3 regions of the Streptomyces sp. L2 genome follow, and region 2 is predicted to be linked to each of the others. Evidence: riboswitches for the same ligand, from Rfam matches in the RefSeq annotation. Region 2 holds a riboswitch; each other region holds the start of a gene.
What was found. A riboswitch is a leader RNA that binds a small molecule or an ion and turns the genes downstream of it on or off. The one in region 2 is predicted to bind cyclic di-AMP.

Region 1: it holds a riboswitch for cyclic di-AMP, as region 2 does, so the genes downstream of both, DBP14_RS30745 (C40 family peptidase) here and DBP14_RS03335 (LysM peptidoglycan-binding domain-containing M23 family metallopeptidase) in region 2, are expected to answer to the same signal.
Region 3: it holds a riboswitch for cyclic di-AMP, as region 2 does, so the genes downstream of both, DBP14_RS21240 (transglycosylase family protein) here and DBP14_RS03335 (LysM peptidoglycan-binding domain-containing M23 family metallopeptidase) in region 2, are expected to answer to the same signal.

What each region holds. Positions count from the first base shown of each region.
Region 1 is NZ_QBDT01000001.1:6,842,251-6,850,853, forward strand. Features, by position in the region: gene bioD (dethiobiotin synthase) at 449-1,183, opposite strand; gene DBP14_RS30715 (adenosylmethionine--8-amino-7-oxononanoate transaminase) at 1,185-2,465, opposite strand; gene bioB (biotin synthase BioB) at 2,458-3,690, opposite strand; gene DBP14_RS30725 (8-amino-7-oxononanoate synthase) at 3,838-4,965, shown strand; gene DBP14_RS30730 (DUF397 domain-containing protein) at 5,023-5,247, opposite strand; gene DBP14_RS30735 (helix-turn-helix transcriptional regulator) at 5,258-6,118, opposite strand; gene DBP14_RS30740 (ATP-binding protein) at 6,342-6,800, shown strand; gene DBP14_RS30745 (C40 family peptidase) at 6,995-7,468, opposite strand; cyclic di-AMP (ydaO/yuaA leader) riboswitch at 7,472-7,695, opposite strand; gene DBP14_RS30750 (hypothetical protein) at 8,062-8,370, opposite strand; gene DBP14_RS30755 (ATP-dependent Clp protease proteolytic subunit) at 8,378-8,603, opposite strand, start outside.
Region 2 is NZ_QBDT01000001.1:736,095-746,934, reverse strand. Features, by position in the region: gene DBP14_RS03355 (XRE family transcriptional regulator) at 87-710, shown strand; gene DBP14_RS03350 (DUF6126 family protein) at 707-829, shown strand; gene DBP14_RS03345 (tyrosine-protein phosphatase) at 846-1,643, opposite strand; gene DBP14_RS03340 (alpha-galactosidase) at 1,831-3,903, shown strand; cyclic di-AMP (ydaO/yuaA leader) riboswitch at 4,176-4,372, shown strand; gene DBP14_RS03335 (LysM peptidoglycan-binding domain-containing M23 family metallopeptidase) at 4,377-5,282, shown strand; gene DBP14_RS03330 (SGNH/GDSL hydrolase family protein) at 5,429-6,256, shown strand; gene DBP14_RS03325 (TetR/AcrR family transcriptional regulator) at 6,558-7,169, opposite strand; gene DBP14_RS03320 (MBL fold metallo-hydrolase) at 7,311-8,504, shown strand; gene DBP14_RS03315 (phosphatase PAP2 family protein) at 8,542-9,891, opposite strand; gene DBP14_RS03310 (class I SAM-dependent methyltransferase) at 10,036-10,840, shown strand, end outside.
Region 3 is NZ_QBDT01000001.1:4,744,275-4,755,114, forward strand. Features, by position in the region: gene DBP14_RS21205 (serine/threonine-protein kinase) at 1-148, shown strand, start outside; gene DBP14_RS21210 (glycoside hydrolase domain-containing protein) at 290-1,117, shown strand; gene DBP14_RS21215 (SurA N-terminal domain-containing protein) at 1,316-1,966, shown strand; gene DBP14_RS21220 (nucleoside triphosphate pyrophosphohydrolase) at 2,067-3,077, shown strand; gene DBP14_RS21225 (sel1 repeat family protein) at 3,134-4,999, shown strand; gene DBP14_RS21230 (cytochrome P450) at 5,002-6,309, shown strand; gene DBP14_RS21235 (transglycosylase family protein) at 6,489-7,604, shown strand; cyclic di-AMP (ydaO/yuaA leader) riboswitch at 7,803-7,975, shown strand; gene DBP14_RS21240 (transglycosylase family protein) at 7,980-8,684, shown strand; gene eno (phosphopyruvate hydratase) at 9,159-10,466, shown strand; gene DBP14_RS21255 (septum formation initiator family protein) at 10,608-10,840, shown strand, end outside.

The DNA.
Region 1 (8,603 bases), 6.1 Mb from region 2:
CCGGAACACCCCACGGCACCCCCGGCCGGCGTCACTCGCCCGGTCCGGGGCCGAGCGGTGCCGCTCGGCGTGGCCAGGCGCCCCCGTGCCCACCCGCGCCGCGCCCGCGGCACTCGCCCGGTTCGGGCTGAGCAGTGTCGCTCAGCGGGGCCGGGTGCCACTGCGCCCGCCCGTGCCGCGCGGGCGGCGCCCGGTCCGGGGTCGTGCAGTGCCGCTCGGCGTGGCAAGGCGCCGCCGCGCCCGCCCGTGCCGCGCCGGCGGCACTCGCCCGGTTCGGGCTGAGCAGTGTCGCTCAGCGGGGCCGGGTGCCACTGCGCCCGCCCGTGCCGCGCGGGCGGCGCCCGGTCCGGGGTCGTGCAGTGCCGCTCGGCGTGGCCAGGCGCCCCGCGCCCACCCGTGCCGCGCCGGCGGCACGACTGCCCGCGGCCCGCGCGGGGCGGCGCCGAACCTACGGCGCTTCCGGTGCTTCCGGTGCTTCCCGGACCCGGAAGTCCTCCGCGTCCCACGTGCCGTCCAGCCGGGAGGCCAGCCACGTGGGTGCCGCGGTGCGGAAGGCGGCCGGGGGCAGCGCCGCCGCGCCGGCCGGGACCGCGCCGAGCAGCGGAGCGCCCGCGCACTCCGGCAGGTCCTCGACGTTGCAGCGGGACGCGAGGTCGGGCGAGCCGGGCCAGCTGCCGATCACCACTCCGGCCAGCTCCAGGTCGCGCGAGCGCAGCTCACGGGCCGTCAGCTCGGTCGTGTTCAGCGTGCCCAGACCGGCCGAGGCCACGACCAGCACCGGCGCGCGCAGCAGCGCGGCCGCGTCCGCCAGCGTGCCGCCCGCCTCGTCGAACCGCACGAGCAGACCGCCCGCGCCCTCGACGAGCACCAGATCGTGCTCGGTGGCCAGCTTCGCCGCGGCCTCGGCCACCTCCTGCGGACGCACCGGGGCCATGCCGGCCCGACGGGCCGCCGTGCCCGGCGCCAACGGCTCCGGGAAACGGCCCAGTTCGGCGATCGTGACCGGACCCGCGAGCCGTTCGACCTCCGCGGCGTCCCCGCGTTCGTCCGGGCCCACGCCGGTCTGCGCGGGCTTCAGCACGGCCACCGACCGGCCGGCCGCGCGCGCCGCGGCGGCGACCGCCGCGGTCGTGACCGTCTTGCCGACCTCCGTGCCCGTGCCCGTGACCACCAGTACCGGCATCTCAACCCTCCTGTGCCGCGGCGATCACCGCGCGCGCGATCCGTGCCACGTCCTCGTCCCCGGTGACGTACGGCGGCATCGTGTAGATCAGGTCGCGGAAGGGGCGCAGCCAGACGCCCTCCCGCACCGCGGCCCGGGTCGCCGCGGCCATGTCCACCTCGTGGTCGAGCTGGACCACTCCGATGGCGCCCAGAACGCGCACGTCCCGCACGCCGGGCAGCTCACGCGCCGGCGCCAGCCCGTCCCGCAGCCCCGCCTCGATCCGCTTGACCTCGGCCCGCCAGTCCTGGCCGAGCAGCAGTTCGATCGAGGCGCAGGCCACGGCCGCCGCGAGCGGGTTGCCCATGAACGTCGGCCCGTGGGCGAGCACCGGCACCTCGCCGCGCGAGATGCCGTCGGCCACCCGGGAGGTGCTCAGTGTGGCCGCCATCGTCAGATATCCGCCGGTCAGGGCCTTGCCCACACACATCACGTCCGGCGTGACGGCCGCGTGCTCCGCCGCGAACAGCGCGCCGGTGCGGCCGAACCCGGTCGCGATCTCGTCGAACACCAGCAGCACGTCGTGGGCGTCGCACGCCTCCCGCAGCACCCGCAGATACGCGGGAGAGTGGAACCGCATCCCGCCGGCGCCCTGCACCACCGGCTCCACGATGACCGCGGCCACCTCGTGCGCGTGCCGCTCGATCGTCTCGCGCAGATGATCGGCGTACGACTCCTCGTACTCGGCCGGGGGCGCGTCCGCGAACACCTGGCGCGGGAGTACCCCGGTCCACAGGTCGTGCATCCCGCCCTCGGGGTCGCACACCGACATCGGGTTCCAGGTGTCCCCGTGGTATCCGCCCCGCCAGGTGAGCAGCCGCCGCTTCTCCGGCCGGCCGAGCGAGCGCCAGTACTGGAAGCACATCTTCACCGCGACCTCGACCGACACCGAACCGGAGTCGGCGAGGAACACATGTTCAAGCCCGTCAGGCGACATGTCTACAAGGAGCTTCGCCAAGCGTACGGCGGGCTCGTGCGTGAGCCCGCCGAACATCACATGGCTCATCCGGTCGAGCTGGCGCCGCGCGGCCTCGTCGAGGACCGGGTGGCCGTAGCCGTGGATCGCCGACCACCAGGACGCCATGCCGTCGACCAGTTCGCCCGAGCCGTCCGCGAGCTTCAGCCGGACCCCGCTCGCCGACTCCACGACGAGCGGTTCTACCCGTCCGGGCATCGGACCGTACGGATGCCACACATGCCGCCGGTCCAGCTCCAGCAGCTCGGGCACGCCCAGGTCAGGCATTGGGCGCGAGGTCCGTCCCGGCGCCCCGGCGACGCACGGCGACCAGGTCGGTGCGCGGCTCGTTCACGGCCGCCGCCGACTCCGTGCCCGGCGCGGACTCCGTCGCCGTACCGCACACGTCCTGCCCCTCATGCGAGCCGCAGACGGACCCGCACCCGGCCTCCGCGTGCGACCCGCACCCGGCCTCGGCGTGCGATCCGCAGCCACCGCCGGCCGCCGTCACCCGGTGCTCGGGCAGCGTGATCTCCCCGGTGCCCTCCACCTCGAACCCGGCGTCCGCGATCATCTCCAGGTCGGCCTTGCCCGCCTGGCCCTCGCTGGTCAGGTAGTCACCGAGGAAGATCGAGTTGGCCAGGTTCAGGGCCAGCGGCTGCATCGTGCGCAGGTGGACCTCGCGGCCGCCCGCGATCCGCACCTCGACGTCCGGGCAGACGAACCGCACCATCGCCAGGATGCGCAGGCAGCGCTGCGGGGTGAGGTTCCACTCCTTGCCGAGCGGGGTGCCCTCGAACGGGATCAGGAAGTTCACCGGCACCGAGTCCGGGTCCAGCTCGCGCAGCGAGAAGACCACGTCCACCAGGTCCTCGTCGCTCTCGCCCATGCCCGCGATCAGCCCCGAGCAGGCGGACAGGCCGGCGCCGTGCGCCTTCTGCACCGTGTCCACCCGGTCGGCGTAGGTGTGCGTGGTCGTGATGTCCCCGTACGTCCCCTCGGACGTGTTCAGGTTGTGGTTGTAGGCGTCCGCGCCGGCCTCGCGCAGCCGCTCCGCCTGGCCGTCGGAGAGCAGCCCGAGGCAGGCGCACACCTCGACGCCCTCGTTCTGCTCCTTGATGGTCTTGATGGTCTCGGAGACCCGGTCCACGTCACGGTCCGTCGGACCGCGCCCGCTGGCCACCAGGCAGACCCGCTTGGCACCGCCGGCCAGGCCCGCGGCGGCGGCCTCGGAGGCCTCGCCGGGCTTGAGCCAGGTGTACTTCAGGATGTCGGCCTTGGAGCCCAGCCGCTGGGAGCAGTAGGAGCAGTCCTCCGGGCACAGGCCCGACTTCAGGTTGACCAGGTAGTTGAGTTTCACGCGCCGGCCGAACCAGTGCCGGCGCACCTTGCCGGCCGCGGCCACCACATCGAGCAGATCGTCGTCGGAGGTGGCGAGTACGGCGAGCGCTTCCTCGCGGGTCGGCAGCTCGCGCCGAAGCCCCTTGTCCACCAGCGTGTTCAGCAGGTCCATGAAAGTTGATCCTGTCCTACGGGACCGCTTCGGGCCAAGGAGAGTTTGCACAACAGAGATGCTTCGACGTGTGGGTATTGCCACACCCTGGGTGCCTGCCCGTGCCGCTAGTGTCTGTCCGCTACCTACAAAAGCCCCGGAGGACCCATGGCGTTCGGCTGGATCGACGAGCAGGCGGAGGCGCGGCGCCGGGCCGGTCTCGTACGGACCCTGCGCCCGCGCCCCGCCGACTCGCCGCTGCTGGACCTGGCGAGCAACGACTACCTGGGCCTCGCCCACCACCCCGAGGTCGCCGACGGGGCGGCAGCGGCCGCTCGGACCTGGGGCGGCGGCTCCACCGGCTCCCGGCTGGTCACCGGCACCACCGAGCTGCACACCGAGCTGGAGCGCGAGCTGGCGGACTTCTGCGGCTTCGAGGCGGCGCTGGTCTTCTCCTCCGGCTACGCGGCCAACCTGGCCGCGGTCACCGCGCTCGGCCCGCACGGCTCCCTGATCGTCTCCGACGCGGGCAATCACGCCTCGCTCATCGACGGCTGCCGGCTCGCCCGGGGCACCACCCAGGTGGTCGGGCACGCCGACCCCGAGGCCGTGCGCAAGGCGCTGGGCACGCACGACGGCGCGGCGATCGCCGTATCCGACACGGTGTTCTCGGTGGACGGCGACCAGGCGCCGCTGGCCGCGCTGGCCGACGCGTGCCGGGAGTACGGCGCCGGCCTGGTCGTGGACGACGCCCATGGACTCGGCGTGCTGGGCGACGGCGGCCGGGGCGCGCCGCAGGCGGCCGGGCTCGCGGGCGCGGACGACGTGGTCGTCACGGCCACCCTGTCCAAGTCGCTGGGCAGCCAGGGTGGCGTGGTGCTCGGTCCGGCCCGGGTGATCGGCCACCTGGTCAACGCGGCTCGCACCTTCATCTTCGACACCGGCCTCGCCCCGGCGGCGGCCGGCGCCGCCCTGGCGGCCCTGCGGCTGCTGCGCCGCGAGCCGGAGCGGGCCGCGCGGGCCCGCGAAGTCGCCGCGGAACTGCACGCACGGCTGACCGCCGCGGGTCTGGAGGCGGTACGTCCGGACGCCGCGGTGGTCTCCGTGCGGGCCCCGTCCCCGGAGCAGGCCGTGCGCTGGGCGGCGGACTGCCGTACGGCCGGGCTGGCCGTGGGCTGTTTCCGTCCTCCCTCCGTGCCCGACGGCATCTCACGGCTCAGGCTGACCGCCCGCGCGGACCTGTCCGGGGCCGAGATCGAACGCGCTGTACGAGTGATCGGCGAGACTCGACCATGAGTCGGCGTGACACGGCCGGGCGTCGCACGAGTGCCGACGGGGTTTCGTAGGGGCCGGTCAGTGGAGCGTGGTCAGGAAGCCCGCCCAGCTCTCCGGGGAGAAGAGCAGCGCGGGTCCGGCGGGACGCTTGGAGTCGCGCACGGCGAGCAGTCCGGCCCCGCGGCCGGAGTGCGGCCGGGCCGTCTCCACGCAGTTGTTCGCGCCCGTGCTGTAGCTGCTGCGCAGCCATCGCACGCCGTGCAGATCGGTGCTGGAAGGGACGTTCCGAGGCAGTGCGGTCATGGTGCCTCCTCTACGCGCCGTCACCTATCGCGGTGATGTAATCCACCGAGTCCTCGGGTGAAAGGGCGTGGATCCGAAGGGTGTTGAAGGCCTCCCCATACGCCTGGAGGTCTTCTTTCCGTTCCAGATAGAGGCTACTCGTCAACTGGTCCAGAACAACCACGTCCAGATCAGAAGTGCTCGGAAAGGAGAAGATAACGAAAGGGCCGGTGAGGCCGACATGCGCCCCGGTCGCGAACGGCAGTACCTGGAGCCTGACTTGGGGCAACTGCGCCGCCTCCGCCAGCCGCTTCAGCTGACGGGCCATCACCTCTGGTCCGCCCACCTCGCGCCGGAGCACCGCCTCGTCCAGCACCGCGCTCAGCCGCAGCGGGGGATCCGAGCGCAGCACGTCCTGCCGGGCCAGGCGCACCTCCACCAGCGCGTCCAGCCGCTCCTCGTCCAGGCCCTCCACCGCGGACCGGGTCACCGCGCGGGCGTACTCGGGGGTCTGCAGCAGCCCCGGCACCACCGTGGTCTCCAGGGTGCGCATGCCGCTCGCCTGCGACTCCAGGCTGATGAAGTCCCGGTAGGCCGGGGGCAGGATCCCCCGGTAGGCGTGCCACCAGCGGTGCCGGGCGCTCGCGTGCTCCGACCCCGCCAACCCCAGAAGTAACTCGCGCAGTTGCCCGTCGTCGACCCCGTAGGTGTCGAGGAGTAACCGCACATCGGCCGGTTTCACCCCGCTGGCGCCGGTCTCGATACGGCTCACCTTCGACTGGTGCCAGCCCACCAGGCGGGCCGCGTCACCACTCGTGAGCCCCGCCCCGGTGCGCAGCGCGCGCAGTTCGGCGCCCAGTTTGCGGCGCCGCACCGCGGGACCGTTCTGCATGGGCTCCTCCTCACTCGCCATTACTCCTTACGGGCCGCCCAAATACGCTCTGCCGTCGCAGAGTTCACCGCATCGAGCGACAGATATATGCATATCTTGGTGGATCGCTCCCCGTGACCGGTCCGGTGGTGGCAGTCTGACGAGGAAGCACCAGTCCGGGACCGTACTCGAACCAGCCGCTCCTTGTCGGACCGCGGCCCCGGGGGAAAGGGACGACGTCGCCATGGCAGACCACCTGGAAGCATCCGTCACTCTGCCGAGCGATCCCGCCTCGGTCTCCGCGGCCCGCGCCTACGTGCTGGGCACCCTCGCGGAGTGGGGCCTGCCGTCGGACACCGACGCGGCCGACACCGTGCGGCTCATCGTCTCCGAACTGGCCACCAACGCCGTACAGCACACCTTCGGGCAGTCACCCACGTTCACGGTGGACCTCGCCCTGGACCGTGACGAGGACCTGCGCATCGGCGTCACGGACAGTCACCCGCGCTTCCCGAAGAGACTCCCGGCGGCCGTCCAGCAGGACAACGGCCGCGGCATGGTCATCATCCGCTGGCTCACCGCCGAGTGCGGCGGCAGGCTCCGGGTCCGGCCCACGCGCGAGGGCGGCAAGACGGTGCTGATCGAACTGCCCTGGACGGCCCCCGCGGAACCGGTACCGGCCGCGGGCCAGCAGGAAACCTAGGGCGGGCCGGCGGGCGCTAAGGGCCGGCGGTATAGCACGCGCGTGCCCCCCGTCCGGGAGAGCGGGCGCGTGGCCCCGCCCGGGAGAGCACGGGCGCGGCCCCCCCGACAGGGAGAGCGGGCGCGTGGCCCCCGCCCGGGAGAGCACGGGCGCGGCCCCCTCCGGAGCCGCGCCGCTCACCGCATGGAGCCGGGTCAGCTGACCCGGCCGTACCAGACGTGGTTCGTCCAGAGTTTCTCCAGCTTCACCACTTCCCCCGTCCTCGGTGCGTGCCAGATCTTTCCCTTCCCGGCGTAGATGCCGACGTGGTAGACGCTGGATCCATAGTGAAAGAACACCAGGTCGCCCGGTTTTCGGTGGTCGGCCGAGACGTGGTGCGTCCGGTTGTACTGCTGCGCCGCCGTGCGGGGCAGCTTCTTGCCCGCCTTCTTGAACGAGTACAGCGTGAGCCCGGAGCAGTCGAACCTGCGCGGCCCGGTGGCCCCCCACTGGTACGGGGAGCCCTTCTTGGACGCCGCGACCCGGAGGGCCTTCGTCGCCATGGTGGCGGCCGAGGCGTCGGCGGACAGACCCGGCGCCACGATGGTGCCGCCCACGGCGGCGAGGGTGAGGGCAGAGGCCGTACCGGCACGTGCCATCAGCGACGGGACACGATTGAGCGCAGTCATGCGCAACCCTTCGTCAGCCGCCTGTGAAGGATGACCTGTCGGATTCGGGCTGGCGAAGTTGCCCGGTCGCGTTCTCGCGACTTCACCCCAAGGGCTGCGCGGCACATCCGCCCGTCTGCGACGAACGTCCGTGCCGGCGACCCGTCTTGCTCGGGTCCTCCACTCCTGCCGATCCACTCCTGTCGACCGGTCGTCCGGGCGGCGGCAGGACTCGGCGTCCGCCCGGACCGCCCCGCCGCTGCGGCGGGGGCTTGTCGTCAGTCAGGGATCTTCACTCACACGTGTCCGAAAATCCCAACGGAACCGCCCCTTTGTGGCGTTACTCACCACTCGCCCGTTCGGGTGGACTTCACTGTGTTCGAGACATCGTCAGGTGCCGTACGCGGCCCCGGACCTGGCCCAAAACCTTCGGCTGCGCCGAACGGCCCAATTCGGCGCGCAAGCCGGCCGACCCTCGAAAAAGACAGTAAAAATGCTGAAAATACGCCGGACGTGGGTCCGTCGTTCGGGCCGTTTCAACTCCGGCCCGAACGACGTGCCGAGGGGAGCTGCGGGACGGATCCGCCGAGCCTGGCATCGGCCGGCGGGACCGGTCAGCCCGGCCCGCCGGGCGGCAGGATGAGGCGTGCGGTGCGCCGCTCGCCGTCCAGCACGCGCATCGCCCGCGCCAGGGTCTCCCCGTGCGGTTCCGTCTCGCCGCGCCGGTGCATCAGGGCGAGCGCGTCCCGCAACTCCTCCGCCTTGCGCACCAGGGCCTGAGCGGCTCGCAGAGCGCGGTAGGTGTCGGCGTCCCGGGCCGGATTGACGCGGCCCAGCAGGTCGACCACGTCCAGGTACCGGTCGACCAGCTCACCCTCCGCGCGCGTCAGCGCGGGCAGAGGCGGGAGTTCCTCGGGCAGCACCGGCGGCTCACCGCGCGCCCGGAGTGCCCGGAGCACCCGGTGCGCCCGGAGCGGTCGGATCGCCCGGCGTACCCGGAACGGTCGGCGCGGCCCCGCGCCGCGGTACGACGCCGTCCACCAGGCCGTACTCCACGGCCGCCGGGGCGTCCAGCACGAGCACCCGTTCCAGATCGTCGCGGACCCGCTCCGCGCCGCGCCCGGTGTGCCGGGCGAGCAGTTCCTCCATCAGCGCG
Region 2 (10,840 bases):
CGCTTCGCAGGACGGGACCGGACGGGCGGATTTGCCTCACAGGCAAGAGATTTGCCGATCGGACAAGGCTCGGGCTGAATGGAGGCATGAACGCCTCAGACGCGGGCCGGCCGGAACAGCCAGGCGGCGAGCTGTCCGCCGTAGCCCCGCAGTTGCGTGCCCTGCGGCGGCGCGCCGGCCTCACGCTGGAGGCCGCGGCGCAGGCCGCCGGGCTCTCGCCCGCGCATCTGTCGCGGCTGGAGACCGGCCGGCGGCAGCCCTCGCTGCCGATGCTGCTCGGGCTCGCCCGTATCTACGGTACGACGGTCGCCGAACTGCTCGGTGAGGTGCCCGCCGACCGGGACGCCGTCCTGCGCGCCGCCGACATGGAGCCGATCCGGGCAGGCGGCTGGACCTATCTCCAGGCCGGGGCCCCCGGGCGCGGCATGCAGGCGCTGCGCGTCCAGGTCCCCTACGGCGCCCAGGGGGACGTCGTGCGCGTCCACCCGGGCGAGGAGTGGCTGTACGTCCTCAAGGGCCGGCTGCGGCTGCGCCTCGGTGACAGCGCGCACCTGCTCGCACCCGGCGACAGCGCGCACTTCGACTCACTCACCCCGCACCGCCTCGCCGCCGAGGACCACGACGGCGTCGAGCTGCTGTTCGTCCACACCCTGCTTCAAAGCCCCACGGCAACGCTGTGCCTGGGCCCGCTGACCGGAGAGCTGCCATGAGCGACTTCGAGGAGAAGTTCCCCCGATCCCTGTGGATCCGGCTGATCATCTACATCGCCGTGGGCCATCTCCTGGCCGCGTTCCTGTATCTGCTGTTCGCGGTGGGCGCCAAGAGCTGAGCCGGTCGGCGGGTGCTCAGTCCAGCAGGCGCTCGCGCAGCCGCTCCCTGGTGGGCGCGGTGAGCCCGAGGCCCTGCTCCAGATAGGTCTCGGTCCCGCCCCACCGCTGCTCGATGCTGTCGAAGGCCGCCGCCAGGTACTCGGCGCGCGCCTCGAACAACGGGCTGAGCAGCTCCATCACCTCGGGGGTGTACGCGGTCTCCGCGCTGCCGCTGCGGTGGACCTTGTAGCGGCGGTGCCTGGCGTTGGACTCCAGGTAGTCCGCGACGATCGCGTCCCGCTCCACGCCCACGGCGAGCAGCGTCACGGCTATCGAGATGCCCGCGCGGTCCTTGCCGGCCGCGCAGTGCATCAGCGCGGGCACGCTGTCCTCGGCGAGCGCGTGCAGCACCCGGGAGTGCTCGGCGGTGCGGTCCCTGACGATCTGCCGGTAGGAGGCGATCATCCGGCCGGCCGCCTTGCCGTCGGCGAGGATCCCGCGCAGCTGGTCGAGGTCGCCGTCGCGGACCATCTTCCAGAACTCCGCGCCGTCCGCCGGGTCGCTCAGCGGAAGGTTCACATTGCGCACCCCGGGGAGCGCGACGTCCGGCCCCTCCAGCTTCTGGTCGGCGGCGTTGCGGAAGTCGAAGACCGTGTGCAGGCCCAGCGAGGCGAGGAACGCGGCGTCCTCGGAGGTCGCGTGGGCGAGGTGCCCGCTGCGGAACAGCACGCCGTGGCGCACCCGCCGTCCGTCCCGCGCCGGCAGTCCGCCGACGTCGCGGAAGTTGCGGACTCCGGCCAGCTCGGGCTCGGTCGACGGGACCTGCTGCGTCACGGGGGCTCCTCCCGGTCGGCGCCGCCGGCGCGGCTCGCCGACGGGCACCCGTCGACGATACGACATCGATTTCCTCGGGCAATGAGTTGTCCACAGGCATTGTCAGGGCGTACCTCACACCCGATGATGTTCGGGATTGATCGGCTCTGTTGACACCTGTGAGGTCTTGATGGCGGAGATGGCGGAGATGGCGGAGATCGCCGAGAACGGCCGTACCTGGCTCCTGTCCGGCCCCGGCAGCAGCTATGCCCTCCACCTCGCGGAGGCGGACGAGCTGGTCCACCTGCACTGGGGCCCGCGCATCGCCCTCGCCGACGCCGAGGCCCTGGCGGCGGACCCGCTGCCCGCGTACCGCCCCTTCGAGTCCCCGCTGGACGGCCGCGAGGAGTACCCCGTCGAGGGTGGCCCCCGCTTCACCCGCCCCGCCCTGTCCGTCCGCACCGGTGAGCGGCGCGGCACCGAGTGGTGCTTCGTGTCGTACGAGACGGACGACGACGCGCTGCGACTGCGCTTCGACGACGACGGGCTCGCGATCACCCTGCACTACCGGATGCGCGGCGACGTCGTCGAGCGCTGGGTCACCCTGCACAACGGCGGCCCCGCGCCCGTGGAACTGCTGCGCGCCGACGCCGCCACCTGGACCCTGCCCGACCGCGACGGCTGGCGGCTCTCCCAGCTGCACGGCCGCTGGGCCGCCGAGTCCCTGCTCACCAGCGCGCCCCTCACCTACGGCGAGAAGGTCATCGGCAGCCGCCGCGGCCACACCGGACACCAGCACCTGCCCTGGGTCGCCCTCGACACCGACGCCACCGAGGAGCGCGGCGAGGTCTACGGCTGCGCCCTCGGCTGGTCCGGCTCCTGGCGGATCGCGGTCGCCCAGCTCCCGGACGCGCGCGTGCAGATCACCGGCGGCGCCGGCCACGACGACTCCGGTCTGCTCCTCCTGGAGCCGGGCCGCTCCTACACCACCCCGGTCTTCGCCGGCCTGTGGAGCGACGGCGGCTTCGGCGGGGCCAGCCGCACCTGGCACGCCTACCAGCGCGCGCACGTGATCCCGGACGCGGACCGGGACCGGCCGGTGCTGTTCAACTCCTGGGAAGCCACCTTCTTCGACATCTCCGAGGAGCAGCAGACCGCGCTCGCCCGGCGGGCCGCCGCCATCGGCGTCGAGCTGTTCGTCGTGGACGACGGCTGGTTCGGCGCCCGCACCAGCGACCGGGCCGGACTCGGCGACTGGACGCCCAACCCCGACCGCTTCCCGCACGGCCTGAAGCCCCTCGCCGACCAGGTGCACGGCCTCGGCATGCGGTTCGGCATCTGGGTCGAACCCGAGATGGTCAACCCCGACAGCGATCTCTACCGCGCGCACCCTGACTGGGTGCAGTATCAACCGGGGCGAAAGCGGACGGAATTCCGCAATCAGCTCGTCCTGAACCTGGCCCGCGAGGACGTCCAGGAGTACCTGTGGGAGCAGCTGCACACCCTGCTCTCCAGTGCGCCCGTCGACTATGTGAAGTGGGACTTCAACCGCTGCTTCACCGACGCCGGCTGGCCGGGGGAGCCGTACCCGCAACGCCTGTGGACCGACCACACCCACGCCCTGTACGCCCTGCTGGACCGGCTGCGCGCCGCGCACCCCGAGGTCGCCTTCGAGTCCTGCTCGGGCGGCGGCGGCCGGATCGACCTGGGGGTGCTGAGCCGCACCGACCAGGTGTGGACCTCCGACAACACCGACCCGCTGGACCGGCTCGCCATCCAGCACGGGTTCAGCCAGGTCCACCCCGCCCGGGTCATGGCCGCCTGGGTCACCGACAGCCCGAACAGCCAGCTCAACGGCCGGTTGAGCAGCCTGCGTTACCGCTTCGTCAGCGCCATGGCGGGAGTCCTCGGCGTCGGAGGCGACCTCACCGAGTGGAGCGAGGAGGACCTCGCCGAGGCCCGCGCCTGGGTGGACCTCTACAAGGAGATACGGCCCGTCGTCCAGCACGGCGACCTGTACCGGCTGCGCCCGCCGGCGGGCGGCCTCAGCGCCGTCCAGTACGTCCTCGGCGACGAGACGGTGGTGCTCGCCTGGCTCCAGTCGCAGCGGTACGGCGAACCGGTCCCGGCCCTGCGGCTGCGCGGACTCGACCCGGCCGCGTCGTACGAATGCCGTGAAACGGGCGAAGTGCACCGAGGTGCCGTCCTCCGGCACCACGGTCTGCGGACCGGGCTGCGCGGCGATCTCGATGCGACGGTTCTCCGTCTGTGTCGCATCTGAGTCGTCTGCCCGAATTTTGCGGCTTCGCTCCAACTCGCTACGAAATAGGGGGAGGTGGGTATGGCGTGCGTGAGGAGCGTCATAGTGGTGACCGACCGTCGCACGTCATGCTCACGTAATGTCCGGGCGCCCGGCGGCAATTGAGGCGAGCGAGAGCGCGGACATGCACGCACGGTGACCGCGCTTTCCGGTATCCGATCATCCGAAACGGCGGAGGCGGGAACCGGCTCCTTGTCGCCGTGCGTCCCGCTCGCTTACGTTCGCCACCAATTCCGGACGGAACGCCGAATCCTGCCGCCGTCCGGAGTCCCCACACACATGACCCGTGTACGGCAGGAGCGGGGGACCCACCAGGTACGACTGCCTGTCCCGGTCTCCGCGACAGGCTCGGGGTGAAGCCGCGCACCGCGCGGCCGGGCAGCTCCAGTCCGAACCCGACAGCTCACCTCGCAGGCGCCGGAGAGGAATGCGCCATGCCCGCGAAGGGTAAGCACCGTCGTCCCAAGACCCAGCGTCTGACCCGCTCCATCGCCGTCGCCGGAACCGGCGGCGCCGCCCTCGCCCTGCCGCTCGTCGGGGCCGCCGGAGCCCACGCCGCCACCCCGCAGTCCGGTTCCGCGCACGTCACCCAGGCCCTCCCGGCCGCCAAGGGCACGGCGGTGAAGGCGACCGCCGCGAAGCCGGCGGCCGCGCACCGCGCTCCGGGCGTCCGCACCTACACGGTGAAGTCCGGCGACTGCCTGGCGAAGATAGCCGACGACCACGACGTCCGCGGCGGCTGGCACCGGCTCTACGACGACAACCGGCAGGCCGTCGGCGACGACCCGTCGCTGATCCACCCCGGCCTGAAGCTCACGCTCGGCAAGCGCGCGGCGGCGGCACACCACCCGTCCTCCGACGCGCACTCCGCGACCCCGTCCACCCACCCGTCCAAGCCGCAGACCCCGCCCCCGGCCGCCACCCCCTCCACCGGCTTCACCCTCCCGGTGACCGGCGCCACCATCGGCACCGGCTACCACGTGGCGGGCAGCATGTGGTCCAGCGGTTACCACACCGGCGTCGACTTCGTCGTCCCGACCGGCACCTCCGTCAAGTCCGTCGCCGCCGGCACGGTCGTCTCCGCGGGCTGGGGCGGCGCGTACGGCAACCAGGTCGTCGTCAAGCTGAACGACGGCCACTACGCCCAGTACGCCCACCTCTCCCAGCTCTCCGTGTCCGCCGGGCAGAGCGTGACGGAGGGACAGCAGCTCGGCCTGTCCGGCGCCACCGGCAACGTGACCGGACCGCACCTGCACTTCGAGATCCGGACCACCCCGGACTACGGCTCGGACATCGACCCCGTCGCCTACCTCAGCCGGCACGGAGTCACCGTCGGCTGACCCGGCCGGTCCCGGTGGTCCTGGCCGACCCGGCTGCCCCGGAGTATTCCTGAATGGCAAATGAATAAGCAGTGGGACTTCTCACCGTCCGTCAACCCCCGCCTACGGTCGCGTAAGTCACATCCGAAGGTGAATCATGGTCCGACGTGGCAGACGATTCGAAGAGTGACAACACATCGGTGATCGGGTCGATCGGGTCGTACGTGGCGGTGGGGGACAGCTTCACCGAGGGCGTCGGCGATCCGGGGCCCGACGGGGCGTTCGTCGGCTGGGCCGACCGGTTCGCGGTCCTGCTCGCCGACCGGCGGCCCGAAGGAGACTTCCGGTACAGCAACCTCGCGGTGCGCGGGAAGCTGCTCGACCAGATCGTGGCGGACCAGGTCCCCAAGGCGCTCGAACTCGCCCCGGACCTGGTCTCCTTCTGCGCGGGCGGCAACGACATCATCCGCCCCGGCACCGACCCGGACGAGGTCGCCGAACGCTTCGAGCGGTCGGTGTCCCGGCTGGCCGAGGCGGCGGGCACGGTCCTCGTGACGACCGGTTTCGACACGCGTGGCGTCCCGGTGCTCAAGCACCTGCGGGGCAAGATCGCCACGTACAACGGGCACGTGCGGGCCATCGCCGACCGGTACGGCTGCCCGGTGCTCGACCTGTGGTCCCTGAAGTCCGTGCAGGACCGCCGGGCGTGGGACGACGACCGGCTCCACCTGTCGGCGGAGGGCCACACCCGCGTGGCCCTGCGCGCCGGTCAGGCCCTCGGCCTGGAGATCCCGGCCGACCCCGAGCAGCCCTGGCCGCCCCTGCCGCCCCGGGGCACGCTGGAGGTCCGCCGCGACGACGTGCACTGGGCCCGCGAGTACCTCGTCCCGTGGATCGGCCGCCGGCTGCGGGGCGAGTCCTCCGGCGACCACGTCACGGCGAAGGGCACGCTGTCACCGGACGACATCAAGACGCGGATCGCGTCGGTGGCCTGACACCCCGACGCACCGTGCCCCGCGGCGCCCGACCGGCGCCCCGCGGCGCCCGACCGGCGCCCCGCGGCGCCCGACCGGCGCGCCGCGGGACACGACCGTCACGGGACACGACCGTCACGGGACACGGCCACACGGGGCGCGGACGGCACAGGGCGCGGCCGTCACGGGACACGACCACACGGGGCGCGGACGGCACAGGGCGCGGACGGGACTGAACGCGGCGGGACCGGCCCCCGGCAGCGCCCAGGTCCAGGCGCGCCGCGGGGCATCGGCCGGCCCTCCTCGCGCACACCGCGGGACGTCAGCCCCTCAGGGACTCCTGCTCCAGCCCGAGTTCCCGGGCCAGCGCCGCCTCGCCCCACTCCTGCGCGCGGGTGCGGGGCACGCCGCCCGGATAGGAGGTCAGCTGGACGGCGAGCCCGTCCAGGAGGGCCGTCAGGCGCAGGGCCGTACCCTCGGGATCGGCGCACGCGAACTCGCCCGCGGCGACGCCCTCTGTGATGACGGCGGCGATCGCCGCCTTCCACTGCCGGTCCAGTTCCCGGGTGACCTCGCGCAGAGCCGGCTCGCGCAGTGACACCGCCCAGCCCTCGATCCACAGCCGCCAGCCCTTGGCCGCACCCGACGGCGCGTACCAGCGGACGGCCGACCGCAGCCGGCGCACCGCCGACGTCCGCCGGCCCAGCAGCCCCCGCAGGTGCGCGAGGTCGCCCTCCGCCGCGTGCGCGAACGCGGCGGCGACCAGCTGCTCCTTCGTGGAGAAGTGGTACAGCACCAGCGCGTTGCTCACCCCGAGCGCGGACGCCACGTCGGCGATCCTGAGCGCCGCCACGCCCCGCACCTCGATCTGCTCGACAGCCGCGCGCAGCAGCTCCTCGCGCCGCTCCGCCACGCTCAACCGCACTCTCGCCACGCGGCCACCCTAATCCGTCACCAGTACGACACCGAACGTGTCCGGCCAGTGGCGGGGACACCGGGGGCGGGGCGCCGTCGGTCTGCTTGTCGGACGGGCCGACCATAATGGAAGGCCTCAGCGACTCCACCTGGAGGTACCGTGACCGGTCCGCGTTCCCAGAGTCCCGGGCTCCGAGGGCTGCGGCCCGCCGCCTTCGGCGCGGATCCCGGCGGTGAGCGCATGGCACGCATCCGCCGCTCCCCGCATTTCAAGGACGGCGTCTTCCAGAACCCGGGCGGCACCGTCCGTACGGTTCCCTCCGGGTCCCGGCGCGACCTCGCGAAGGTCTTCCTCGACAAGGAGCAGCGCCCGCTGCGCGCGCCGGGCGGCACCGTCCCGGTGCACGCCACGACCTACGCCGACCTGGCCAGACCGCCCGCCACGGGGCTGCGGCTGACCTGGATGGGCCACTCCAGCGTGCTCGCGGAGATCGACGGACACCGGGCCCTGTTCGACCCGGTCTGGGGCGAGCGCTGCTCCCCGTTCCCCTTCGTCGGGCCCAGGCGGCTGCACCCGGTGCCGCTGCCGCTGGCCGCCCTCGGCCCGGTCGACGTCGTGGTCATCTCCCACGACCACTACGACCATCTGGACATGCCCACGATCAAGGCGCTGGCCGGCACGGACACCCTGTTCGCGGTGCCCCTCGGCGTCGGCGCCCACCTCGAACGCTGGGGTGTCGCGGCCGACCGGCTGCGCGAGCTGGACTGGCACGAGTCGACCCGGGTCGGCGGCCTGACCCTCACCGCGACCCCCGCCCGCCACTTCTGCGGCCGGGGCCTGCGCAACACCCAGCACACCCTTTGGGCCTCCTGGGCCGTCGCCGGCGAGGAGCACCGGATCTACCACAGCGGGGACACCGGCTACTTCGAGGGCTTCAAGGACATCGGAGCCGCCCACGGCCCGTTCGACGCCACCATGATCCAGATCGGCGCGTACTCCCCGTTCTGGCCGGACATCCACATGACCCCCGAGGAGGGCCTGCGCGCCCACCTCGACCTCCAGGGCGGCGCCCCGCACGGGGTGCTGCTGCCGATCCACTGGGGCACCTTCAACCTCGCCCCGCACGCCTGGGCGGAGCCGGGGGAGTGGACGAAGGACGCGGGCGACGAGGCCGGACAGCCGGTGGCGCTCCCGCGGCCGGGCGAACCCTTCGAGCCCGGAGGCAAGGTGCCCGGCGAGCCCTGGTGGCGGACCGTATCCCAGCCGATCGCCCACCACTGGCGCGGCGTCCGCCCGGTGGAGGCGCCCGCGGAGGAGCGGCCGGCGGACCTCGACCTCGCGGGCGACCGGTGACGGTCAGGGGCTGAACCCGGCACGGCGGGAAGGCGGCTCACACCGGTTCGAGCTGCGACTCCGGTCGTGGCGCCGGTGCGGTGGGCCGCTCCCACTGTCTGGTGGTCCGCACGTAGCCGGAGACCACGGAGATCAGCGCCAGCAGCAGAAGGGGCCCGAACAGCCACGGCCGGGCGGCCATCTCCTCCGGCAGCCAGCGGTACGAGACCAGGAGCGCGGCGAAGACCGCCGTACCGTAGACGACCAGCCGTACGCCCGCCCGGTCCCAGCCGCGGTCGAGCGAGCGCAGCGCCGTCTCGATGGTGAGCGCGAACACCACGCCGGCGATGAGGTCCGCGCCGTAGTGGTAGCCGAACCCCAGGGTCGCGCTGAGCGTGGCCACCAGCCAGAACGTGCCCGCGTACCGCAGGGCCCGGGGGGCGGCGCGGGTGTGGATGAAGATCGCGGTGGCCCACGCCGTGTGCAGGCTGGGCATGCAGTTGCGGGGCGTGATCCCGTCGTACGGCACCGGGTGCGGGGAGCCGACCGGCGGCGGCGTGTGCGGCCAGAGGTTCGCCACCGCCCATTCGACGCCGCCGGTGCCGGAGGCGCCCGGGCCGTAGGCGAAGACCGGCCCAACCACCGGGAAGATCATGTAGACGGCCGGGCCGAGGAGACCTATCACCAGGAAGGTGCGCACCAGATGGTGGCGCGGAAAGCGCCCCTCGGCCGCCACGTTCCGCAGCTGGTACAGCGCGACGACGATCGCGGCCACCGCGAGCTGGGCGTAGACCAGGTGCAGGAGGTGCGGGCCGAACGGGTCGGTGGCCCGGACGGCCCGGCCCATCCGCCATGAGGGGTTGCCCAGCGCGTGGTCCGCGGTCGCCACGTACTGGTCGAGCACCGCCGGGCGGGCCTTGGAGGTGATGAGCAGCCAGGTGTCGCCGGTCTTGCGCCCGGCCGCCAGCAGCAGGCCAAGACCGACGCCCTTCAGCAGCAGCACACGGTCGGCGCCGGTGCGGCGCGTGACGGCGAAGACCCCGCAGCCCAGCATCACCCACAGCGCGCCGTTGCCGAAGCCGTGCCCGTCGCTCGGCCTGACGCCGGCCGCCCAGCGCACCAGCACGAAGACGAGGTCGATACCGAGGGCGGCACCGGCGGCCACGAACCGCTGCCGCCAGGTGAGCACCACCATCATCAACGCCAGACCGCCGTACAGCGGACCCGGCTTCGGGGCGAGGAACAGACCGCGGGCCAGGGTGGACATCGGGCCCGGTTCGCCGTAGCGGCGCGAGACGATCTCCATGGCTATGAGGAGCCCGAGAAGCGCCGCCCCCGCCGCGGTCCACAGCACGGCCCGCCGGGGACCCCCCAGGGCCGACGCGGACCTGCCGCCTATGTGTGACATCACCCGCGACGCTCTGGACATCAATCGTTTGGCCGATTCGATTCGGGTTTGACGGACGAGCAGCGACGACGCCAATCATCGCAAGCTCGAACATGCTATCGGAATGGTTCGGCGCCCCCGGAGGCTGGTGTTGAATGCGGTCCCATGGACGAGAGCGGGCGAACGGCGAGCCGGACGGCGGTGCTGGTCTGCCAGGGACGGGCGGCCGCGGACGGCAGGGCCGTTCCGGGGCGGTTCGCCGATCCGGTGGCGGGACGGCTCCTGCGGGCCCCGGAGCGCGTGCCCGTGGACCAGGTGCGCGCGAGCACTCCGCCCGACGGAATGCGGGCGCGCACCGCGTACGAGAGCGTGCGGGCGTGCGCCGAGGTGGTCGTGCCGCGGACGGTCGCCATCGACGAGGCCTTGCGCGCCCGAGTGACCGGCCAGTTGGTGATCCTCGGCGCCGGCCTGGACACCCGCGCCTGGCGGCTGCCCGAACTGGCGGGCACCGATGTGTGGGAGGTCGACCATCCCGCCTCCCAGGAGGACAAACGGGCCCGCCTCGCCGCTGTCGCACCCGGGGTCCGCGGGATGGACGCGGACGACACCGGCCCTGCCGGACCGCCGGTCACGGCCCGCTCCGTACGGTTCACACCCGTGGACTTCACCGTCGACGACCTCGGTGCGGCCCTGGACGCCGCCGGGCACGATCCGGCCCGGCCCACGACATGGCTGTGGGAGGGGGTCGTGCCGTACCTCACCCGGGACGAGGTGCGGGCCACGGTGGCCGCGCTCGCCGCCCGGACGGCCCCGGGCAGCGCGCTCGTCGTCAACTACCAGACGCCGTCGGCGAAGGCGGCCACCGGGCGGCTGCTGGCCCGCGTGCTCGGCAGTTCCGTCACCTCCGGCGAGCCGTGGCGCTCGCTGTGGCGGCCGGATCAACTGGCCGCGCTGCTCGCGGAGTACGGCC
Region 3 (10,840 bases), 4.0 Mb from region 2:
CCTGCTGCTCGCCGTGGGCGACCGCCCGGCCGCCCACGACACGCTCGTACGGCTCCTGATGGACGTCGAACGGCTGCACGGCCCCGGGCATCCGCTCGTGGCCGACATCCGACGCACCCTGCAATGGCTGGGACAGGTGCGCGGATAGATCTTTTACGTTTCCCTGGCCCAAACTTGTGATCTTCCAGGGGGGATGTTTTCCGAACACGGGAACGGCGCGGGATACGGTGCGCTCCGTTTCAGCCAAGCACGCGCGTGTACCGCCGCGCACAACAGGGGTGGGGTTCTCATGGCCGGCCATCGGCAGTCGAAGAGGCGCAGATACATCACGTGGGGCGTGGCGGGCGCCGCCGTCGTCGCCGGGGCCGGCATCGCCGCGCAGACCTCCATGGCCGCCACGTCCTGGCCCGCGCAGCGGACGTACACCGGGCGCGCCTTCGACACCTGCACCGCCCCCTCCAAGTCCACGATGCAGCACTGGCACACCGGCTACTACGGCGCCGCCGCCGTCTACATAGGCGGCAAGAACCGCGGTTGCGGCCAGCCCAACCTGACCTCCTCCTGGGTGTCCTACGTCAGCCACCTGGGCTGGAAGCTCATCCCGATCTACGTCGGCGCCCAGCCGCCCTGCCAGACCGGCAGCAACCCGGAGAAGATCAGCGCCTCCACCGCCTCCTCCCTCGGCACCAGCGACGCCAAGGACGCGGTGGCCAAGGCCTCCGCCCTGGGGATGAAGGCCGGCAGCGCGATCTACCTCGACATGGAGCCGTACGACATCAAGAACACGTCGTGCAACAACGCCGTGCTCACCTATGTGCGCGCGTTCGACAAGGAGCTGCGCGCCAAGACGTATCGCGCGGGCTACTACGGCTTCACCAGCTCCAGCGCCAAGGCCATCGCCACCGCGAGCAACAAGACGGACCTGCCGGGCAACCTCTGGTACGCGCTGTGGGACAAGACCAACACCACCACCAAGGACTGGCCGTGGGGCGCCACCCAGTTCACCCAGCACAGCCGCGCCCACCAGTACATGGTCAACAGCAAGGAGACCCACGGCGGGGTCACCCTGACCATCGACCGTGACGCCTGGGACGGCCCGGTGGCGATCACCGGCTGACCCGGCGGCCCCGGGGAGCGGCGCGGCGGTGCCCGAAGCCGGTGCGAATCGTTGGTCGGATGGGTTGGCCACAGCCTGCCCACTGCCTACCATCGATCACCGCAAGACTTTGTGCGCCCGCCCGTCGCCCGACCACCACCCCTGGCGGAGGCGCTGGCGCGCCGCACCTGTCATTGCAATCTCCCCCTGGAGGTTTCCTTGCACCGCCCTCGTCGTACCGCGCTCGTCCTCTCCGCCGCGATCGTCGCCGCGGGCCCCCTCCTCACCGCGTGCGGAAACGATGCGCACCCTGGCGCGGCGGCCGTCGTCGGAGGGCAGCGAATCACCGTCTCGCAGCTGCAGGACCGCGTCGACGAGGTGCGGCAGGCGCAGCGCGCGGCGGTGTCGGACCCGGCGCAGTACCAGCAGGTGCTCACCTCCACCAGCAGCCTCACCCGGGACACCCTGCACAACATGGTCCTGGACCGGGTCCTGCACCGCGCCGCCCAGGACGAGGACATCTCCGTGACCCGCAACGAGGTGCAGAAGATGCGCGCCGGCCTGGAGCAGCAGGCCGGGGGAGCCAAGGGCCTGGAGATGGCCTGGCTGCAGAAGTTCGGCATCGCCCCGAGCCGCCTCGACGACAACCTGCGCCTCCAGCTGGAGGCGCAGAAGCTGGCCGCCAAGCTGGGCACGGACACCACCCAGCCCGCCTTCTGGAACGCCCTGTCCCAGGCGTCGAAGGAGCTGCACATCGACCTCAACCCGCGCTACGGCTCGTGGAACGTGCAGAAGAGCGGTCGCGTGGACGCGAAGACACCGTGGGTGCGAGAGGTCACCTCGGCGGGGTCGCAGCAGCAGACGGCGTAGGCGGCGACCAGCCGGTCACATGATCTGTTGATCCCCTCGCCCCTGTGGACAACCCGGGCCGTCCGTCCTCGCGGTGGGTTACGTTCGGATTGTGAACGACATCAGTCCCGCACCCGCCGCCACCACCCCGGCCGACGACCCCGGCCGTGTCGTCCTGCTCACCACCAGCCACCGCGTCGCGCCCGGCCTGCTGTCCTGGCCCGCCTGGCAGGCGCTGCGCGACGCCGACCGCGTGCTGTGCGCGGACGGCGCGCATCCGCAGCTGCCGTACCTGCGCGACGCCGGGATAGCGGTGGAGGGGGCGTCCCCCACCGCGCGGGAGCTGGTCGACGCCTGCGCCGGCGGGCGGACGGTGGCCGTCGTGGCGACCGGCGAGGGCGAGCCGGCCCTCACCGACGGGCTGGCCCGGCTGGCCGGCTCCGGCCGCGTGCGGATGCCCGAGCTGGAGCTGCTGCCCGCCTCCTACGACCTGCCCGGCGCCCGGCTCCTCGACCTCGTCCAGGTCATGGACCGCATCCGCGCCGAGTGCCCCTGGTCGTCCCGGCAGACCCACCTCGGCCTGGCGAAGTACGGCATCGAGGAGGCGTACGAACTCGTCGAGGCGATCGAGGCCGGCGATCGCGACGAACTCCGCGAGGAGCTGGGTGACGTCCTCCTCCAGGTCGTCTTCCACTCCCGGATCGCCGAGGAGGACCCCGACGCGCCGTTCTCGATCGACGACGTGGCCGGCGGCATCGTCGCCAAGCTGATCCACCGCCACCCGCACGTCTTCGGGGAGGAGACGGCCGAGACGCCCGAGGAGGTCAAGGCGCACTGGCTGCGCACCAAGGCCGAGGAGAAGCGCCGCACCTCGGTGACGGAGGGCGTGCCGCTCGGCCAGCCCGGCCTCGCCCTCACCGCCAAACTGGCCTCCCGCGCCCGCACGGCGCACCTGGACGTGCCGCTCCCCCAGGGGGAGGGCATCGGCTACGAACTGCTGGCCCTGGCGGCCCGCGCCGAGGCCGAGGGCGTCGACCCGGAGGCGGCCCTGCGGGCGGCGGCCCGGGTGTACCGGGACGCGATACGGGCCGCCGAAGGCGGAGGGGCCGAGGGGCCGAAGTGCAGGGACTGACGGAGGGTCCGCGGGTAGGCTGAATCGCACCGCTGGGTGTTCTGCGTGGGGGGTGCATGAACCAGGAGCTGGACTGGCTGGTCGACACGATCCTGAAGTTACCTGTCCCGGAACGTCGATCACTCATCTGGGGATACTCGAACCGGGACTCGATCCGCGCCCATCTCCGCAGCCTCCAGGCAGACGATCCCGCCGTCTTCCAGGACATCCGGAGCCGGGCGATGCGGGCCGGTGCGGCGGCCCGTCCGTCGTCCGGCCCCACAGCGCCCCCGGCCCCCTCGCCGGGGACCACGGCCAGGGCGAAGGACGACCCTGCCGGTGCCCCGGGCAGGCGAGCGAGGCGCACCCCTTCCCCGGCCGCCCCGCAGCCGAGCCCGGCCCCTCCCCAGGGCGACCACGTCGACTTCCGGCACGGCACGTTCTACGGCCCCGTCTCGGGGGCGGAGCACCACTACTACAACGGCGGCGAACGCCCCGCCCGCTCCGACCCCGCCGGCTGGCCCACGCTCGCCGACGCCGACCCGATCGCGCTGGGCGTGCGGCGGACCCGGCGGTTCGACGGGGAGAGCCGGCTGCCGCCGTACGTCGCGCGGGAGGCCGACGCCGGGCTCGCCGAGCGCGTCCGGGCCGGCGGGCCGGTCGTGGTCACCGGTGAACCGCTCGCCGGCAAGAGCCGCACGGCATGGGAGGCGCTGCGGGCCGTACTGCCGCCCACGGCCCGGGTGTACGCGCCCTCGCCCGGCGCGGACCTGAGCGGACTGCCCGACGCCGTGCGGGGACGCCCGGGCCGGTACGCCCTCTGGCTGGACGAACTGGACGGTTATCTCGGCGAACACGGCCTGGACGCGGGCCTGCTCGCCCAACTGGCCGCGCTCCGGGTGCCCGTGGTGGCGACGATGAGCGACGAGGCGTACGACAAACACCGCTTCGGCGGGGGGCGCGCCTCGAAGGCGCTCGGCGGGGTCCCCACCGTGGACCTGCCCCGCCACTGGACCGGGACGGAGCTGACCGCGCTCGCCGGAGCCGGCGACCCGCGACTGCGCGACGCCCTGGAGCGGCGCGGCGACTGCGGGGTCACCGAGTACCTGGCGGTCGCACCGGAGTTGTGGGACGTCTGGCGGCGCGCGGACCGGGCGCACCGCGCGGGCGGCCACCCGCTGGGACACCTCCTCGTGCGGGCCGCCGTCGACGCGGCCCGCTGCGGGATATCCGGGCCCGTTCCGGAGGGAATGATCAGCGAGATACTGGAGGCCTACGAGACCGAGGGGTCCGAGCCGGACTGGGAGTCGGACGACGAGGCGCTCGCCTGGGCCACGGAGAAGCGCCACGGGGTGGCGGCGCTGCTGGAGAAGCACGAGGACGAGAGCATGTCCGCGTTCGGGTCGCTGATCGCGGACACGGAGGCCGCCCCCGGACCGCCGGAGATACCCGTACCGGTGTGGCTCGTGGTGACCGAGCACGCCGTCCCGGAGGACGACGAGCCGTTCCCGGCGGCCGTGTCGAGGGCGATGCGCGCGTACTACACGCCCCGCGCCGAGGCGGGGGACGGTGAAGCCATGGCGATGCTCGGAGCGCTCGCCCGGAATGAGAACGACCGGGCCGGAGCCCTCCACTGGCTGCGGATGGCGGCCGGAAGCGAGATACGCGACGCGCAGATGGCCTGCGTCGTGCTGTGCGGCCTCGGCGAGCTCCTGGTCGAGGCCGGTGAGCACGACGAGGCCGCCCGGCATCTGCGCCGAGCGGCCGAGTGGGGCGACGCCGACGCCGCGTACGACTTGAGCCGCCTGATGCGCGACCGGGCCGACCACTGGCTACGGCAGGCCGCCGACGCCGGGCACACCACGGCGAAGGCGGAGCTGGCAGGGGGCGCCGAGCCCGACGGGTCCGAAGCGCCCGACTCCACCCATGTCGATACCGTCTAGGAGTGACCCACCAGCCCCACCAGCCCCACCAGCCCCACCAGCCCCACCCCCCGGCCCCCGGCGGCCCCGCCCCCGACCTCTTCACCTGGGAGTTCGCCACCGACCCCTACCCGGCCTACGCCTGGCTGCGCGAGCACGCCCCCGTGCACCGCACCCGGCTGCCCAGCGGCGTGGAGGCCTGGCTGGTCACGCGGTACGCCGACGCCAAGCAGGCCCTCGCCGACCAGCGGCTGAGCAAGAACCCGGCGCACCACGACGAACCCGCGCACGCCAAGGGCAAGACCGGCATCCCGGGGGAGCGCAAGGCCGAGCTGATGACGCATCTGCTGAACATCGACCCGCCGGACCACACCCGGCTCAGGCGGCTGGTCAGCAAGGCGTTCACCCCGCGCCGGGTCGCCGAGTTCGCGCCGCGCGTGCAGGAGCTGACCGACCGGCTCATCGACGGGTTCGCCGCGACGGGCTCCGCCGACCTCATCCACGAGTTCGCGTTCCCCCTCCCCATCTACGCCATCTGCGACCTGCTCGGCGTCCCGCGCGAGGACCAGGACGACTTCCGCGACTGGGCCGGCATGATGATCCGGCACGGCGGAGGACCCCGCGGCGGCGTCGCGCGGTCGGTGAAGAAGATGCGCGGCTACCTCGCCGAGCTGATCCACAAGAAGCGCGAGGCGCTGCCCGCCGAACCCGCCCCGGGCGAGGACCTGATCTCCGGCCTCATCCGCGCCTCCGACCACGGCGAGCACCTCACCGAGAACGAGGCCGCCGCCATGGCCTTCATCCTCCTCTTCGCCGGCTTCGAGACCACCGTCAACCTCATCGGCAACGGCACCTACGCCCTGCTCACCCACCCCGGACAGCGCCGGCGGCTCCAGGACTCCCTGGCCCGTGGCGAATCGGGACTGCTGGAGACCGGCATCGAGGAACTCCTGCGCTACGACGGCCCCGTGGAGCTGGCGACCTGGCGGTTCGCGACCCGGCCGCTCAGCATCGGCGGGGAGGACATCGCCGCCGGCGACCCGGTCCTCGTCGTGCTGGCCGCCGCCGACCGGGACCCGGAGCGGTTCGCCGACCCGGACGTCCTCGACCTCTCCCGTGCCGACAACCAGCACCTCGGCTACGGCCACGGCATCCACTACTGTCTCGGCGCCCCGCTCGCCCGGCTGGAGGGCCGGGCCGCGCTCGCCACCCTCCTCACCCGCCTCCCCGACCTGCGGCTCGCCGCCGATCCGGCCGAGTTGCGCTGGCGCGGCGGGCTCATCATGCGCGGACTGCGCACGCTGCCCGTGGAGTTCACGTCGGCCTCGTGAACTCGGGGGCACGACACCGCCGTAGCGCAAACATGACGCGCGCTCACCTCTGTGATCTTCACGTGATCTGCGCGGCATTAACTTGTGACAAGTGATCGTATGCCGATACGTTCACCCCTCAGCGTGGCGCCCCAGCTTCACCGCCGCGCCGCTCCTGTTGTCACCCGAAAGGCTCCCGCATGCTCTCCGGGAACGGTCGTCACCGTCGCCCCCGTCAGGCTCCGGCCATCCTCGTCGCGGCAGGAGTGACCGGCTCCGCCCTCGCCCTCCCGCTGCTCGGCGCCGCGAGCGCCCACGCGGCGGACGGCACCACGTGGGACAAGGTGGCCGAGTGCGAGAGCGGCGGTTCCTGGAGCGCGAACCCGGGCAACGGCTACTACGGCGGGCTGCAGATGTCCCAGGAGGACTGGGACAAGTACGGCGGCGACCAGTACGCCTCCAGCCCCGACCTGGCCAGCCGCTCGCAGCAGATCGCCGTCGCCGAGAAGATCCTCGACGACCAGGGCACCACTCCCTGGGCCACCTGCGCCCTGCTCTCCGGGCTGACCTCCGACTCCGGTTCGGTGACCGTGGACCCGGGGAGCGGCGGCTCCGGCGGCTCCGCCGACGCGGGCGACTCGTCCGGAACAACCGGTTCCGGTGATTCAGCCGGTACCTCCGATTCATCCGGCCTGCCGGATTCGCCGTCCTCGTCCGACTCCGGCTCCCCGGCCACCCCCGGCTCGGGCACGGGCACGGGCTCGGACGCCGGCTCCGGAACGGGCTCCTCCACCACGCCGTCCCCCGACGCGGGCAAGGACTCGGGGACGGGCTCGGACGCCGACTCCGGCTCCGGTACGCCGTCCGCGTCCGACGGGGCCGGCGGGAGCGACGGCGACAACGGCGGGACCAACACCCCGAAGTCCGACAAGTCGGCATCGTCCGACCCGGGGACGTCGCAGGGTGATGACAGTGCGTCCACCGCCACGCCTGGAAGCGGCGACTCGGACAATTCATGGCAGAGTGGCAGCTCTTGGAGCCTGGTCGACACCGGCGCGCTCAGCAGTGGTGGACGTCACCGCGGGGACAGTGCGGACGAAAGCGTGACAAACGGTCAGGATGACGCCTCGTCCGGCCGGCACGCCTCCCGTGACGCGAGCACCTACACCGTCCGCGAAGGGGACACGCTCGCCTCCATCGCCGACTCCCTTGACGTCGACGGCGGATGGCACGCTCTCTACGCGACCAATAAGAAGGCGATCGGAACCGACCCGAACCACATCGCCCCCGGTCAGACCCTGCGAGTCGGGGCGTAAGCGGACGCGGGGCAGGGGCAGTTGGCGCCCCGCTTCGCCCGGTGATGTCCGTTTTGGTGAAAGTGTGGGATGAGTCTCAGAAGCCCTGATCGTCTTTGAAATTCCCCGGATCGCGTGTCTACGGTCAGGACCGCTCGTCACCACGAGCCCCGGCAGTCGCAACGCCGAATCCTGCCAGCGGTTGCCCGGGAACAGTCGTCGCGTCATGCGCCGCAGGCAGGAGCGGGGGACCCAAGGTAAGTGCCGGGCCCAGCAGTTGAGCTGGGACCGGCTGGGGGTGAAGCCGCACGCCGCGAAAGCGGGCGTGCGGCCGGGCAACTCAACCGGCCCGAACCCGACAGCTCACCTCGCAGGCGTCGGTGAGGGGATCGATCCATGCTGTTCTCCAGCAAGGGCAAGCACCGTCGTCCGTCCAAGGCCACCCGCGCCATCGCTCTCGCCGGGGTCACCGGCGCCGCCGTCGCCGCCCCGCTCATGGCCGCCGGTAACGCCTCCGCCGCCACGGCCTCCCAGTGGGACGCGGTCGCCCAGTGCGAGTCCGGCGGCAACTGGTCCATCAACACCGGCAACGGCTACTACGGCGGCCTGCAGTTCTCCGCCTCCACCTGGGCCGCGTACGGCGGCACGCAGTACGCCGCGCAGGCCAACCAGGCCGGCAAGGCCCAGCAGATAGCCGTCGCCGAGAAGGTCCTCGCCGCCCAGGGCAAGGGCGCCTGGCCGGTGTGCGGCACGGGTCTGACGAGCACCCCCTACAACGGCTCCGCCCCGAGCACGTCGTCGAGCAGCTCCTCGAACAGCACCTCGTCGAGCGGCACCACCAGCCGCTCCAGCGACCAGCAGGCCGCCTCCCGCTCCGCCGAGCGTCCGGCCGCCAAGAGCGAGAAGACCGTCACCACCCCGACCGGCAAGAAGGTCAAGAAGGGCGACGGCGAGTACAAGGTCGTCAAGGGTGACACCCTCAGCTCCATCGCCGCGAAGCACCACGTCGACGGCGGCTGGGAGAAGCTGTTCAAGCTGAACAAGGACATCGTCGACGACGCCGACCTCATCTTCCCGGGCCAGCAGCTGCACCTGAAGTAGGCAGCGGCCCGCCCCCGTCCCCACGGGTTCCCCGCCCCGGTGCGTCTTCCCCCGTACGCACCGGGGCGGGGTCTGTTCTGTTCGCCCCGGTCTCCCGCCCGCCCGGCCGCCTGCCCGACCGCCCGGCCGTCTCCCCGGCCGACCATCCGCCGGCCGTCTGCGCGACCGACCGCCCGCCGGCCGTCTGCGCGACCGACCGTCCGTCGGCCGTCTGCGCGACCGTCCGTCCGTCGGCCGTCTCCCCGGCCGACCATCCGCCGGCCGTCTGCGCGACCGACCGTCGGCCGCCTGCCCGCCCCTTTCCCGTGCCCCGTGCACCGACCCTTTGTTCCGGTGGTGAACAATGGGTACGGTCTCCCTGTCCACGGGACGGTCGGTCGGTGGCCGACGCGCCCGGGACGGTTAGGCTCTAGTCGCAAGGCACCGCCGTAAGGCACCGCGCCCCGCACTTTCAGCGTCACATCCCAGAAGGAGATGCTCGTGCCGTCCATCGACGTCGTCGTAGCCCGGGAAATCCTGGACTCCCGAGGCAACCCCACGGTCGAGGTCGAGGTCGGCCTCGACGACGGCAGCACGGGTCGTGCCGCCGTCCCGTCCGGCGCCTCCACCGGTGCCTTCGAGGCCATCGAGCTGCGTGACGGCGACCCCAACCGCTACCAGGGCAAGGGCGTGGAGAACGCCGTCCTCGCCGTCATGGACCAGATCGGCCCGGAGCTCGTCGGCTACGACGCCACCGAGCAGCGCCTGATCGACCAGGCCATGTTCGACCTGGACGCCACCGACAACAAGGGCGCCCTCGGCGCCAACGCCATCCTCGGTGTCTCCCTCGCCGTCGCCCACGCCGCCTCCGAGGCGTCCGACCTGCCCCTCTTCCGCTACCTGGGCGGCCCGAACGCGCACGTGCTGCCGGTGCCGATGATGAACATCCTGAACGGCGGGTCGCACGCCGACTCCAACGTGGACATCCAGGAGTTCATGATCGCCCCGATCGGCGCGGAGACCTTCTCCGAGGCCCTGCGCTGGGGCGCCGAGGTCTACCACACCCTCAAGAAGGTGCTGAAGACCAAGGGCCTGTCCACCGGCCTCGGCGACGAGGGCGGCTTCGCCCCGAACCTGGAGTCCAACCGCGCCGCGCTCGACCTCATCCTCGAGGCCATCAAGCAGGCCGGCTACGTCCCCGGCGAGCAGATCGCGCTCGCGCTCGACGTCGCCGCGTCCGAGTTCTACAAGGACGGCGCCTACGAGTTCGAGGGCAAGTCCCGCTCGGCCGCCGAGATGACCGAGTACTACGAGGAGCTGGTCGCCGCCTACCCGCTCGTCTCCATCGAGGACCCGCTGTTCGAGGACGACTGGGCCGGCTGGAAGGTCATCACCGACAAGCTCGGTGACAAGGTCCAGCTCGTCGGCGACGACCTGTTCGTCACCAACCCCGAGCGCCTCGCCCGCGGCATCGAGGAGGGCTCCGCCAACGCCCTGCTCGTCAAGGTCAACCAGATCGGCTCGCTCACCGAGACCCTGGACGCCGTCGAGATGGCCCAGCGCAACGGCTTCAAGTGCATGATGTCCCACCGCTCCGGCGAGACCGAGGACGTCACCATCGCCGACCTGGCCGTCGCCACCAACTGCGGCCAGATCAAGACCGGCGCCCCGGCCCGCTCCGAGCGCGTCGCCAAGTACAACCAGCTGCTGCGCATCGAGGAGATCCTCGACGACGCCGCGGTGTACGCGGGCCGCAGCGCGTTCCCGCGCTTCCGCGGCAGCGCGGAGATCTCCAAGGGCTGAGCCCGGGCCGAACAACGCGCCCGGGCCACCCGTCCGGGAAACCCGGCGCGAGGCTTAGCCAGTCGTCCGTACGTCCCCGGACCCGGTCCCGTACCGTGTCCGGGGACGTACGTACGTGTGAAAGGGGAGGCGGAGAGCGAGATGCCCACCAAGGACCGGGACCGTTTCTCCACCGCGACCAGGCTGCGGGTGCTCGGCGAGCAGACGGCGGCCCGGGTCTACCGCTCCCAGACCAAGCGGCAGGCCCGGCGCTCCCGGCTCACCGGCCGCGCGGCTCTGCTCGCCCTGGTGCTCTGCTCGATGATCGTCGCCCTGGCCTATCCGATGCGGCAGTACGTCTCCCAGCGCGCCGAGATCGCCGACGTGCAGAAGCA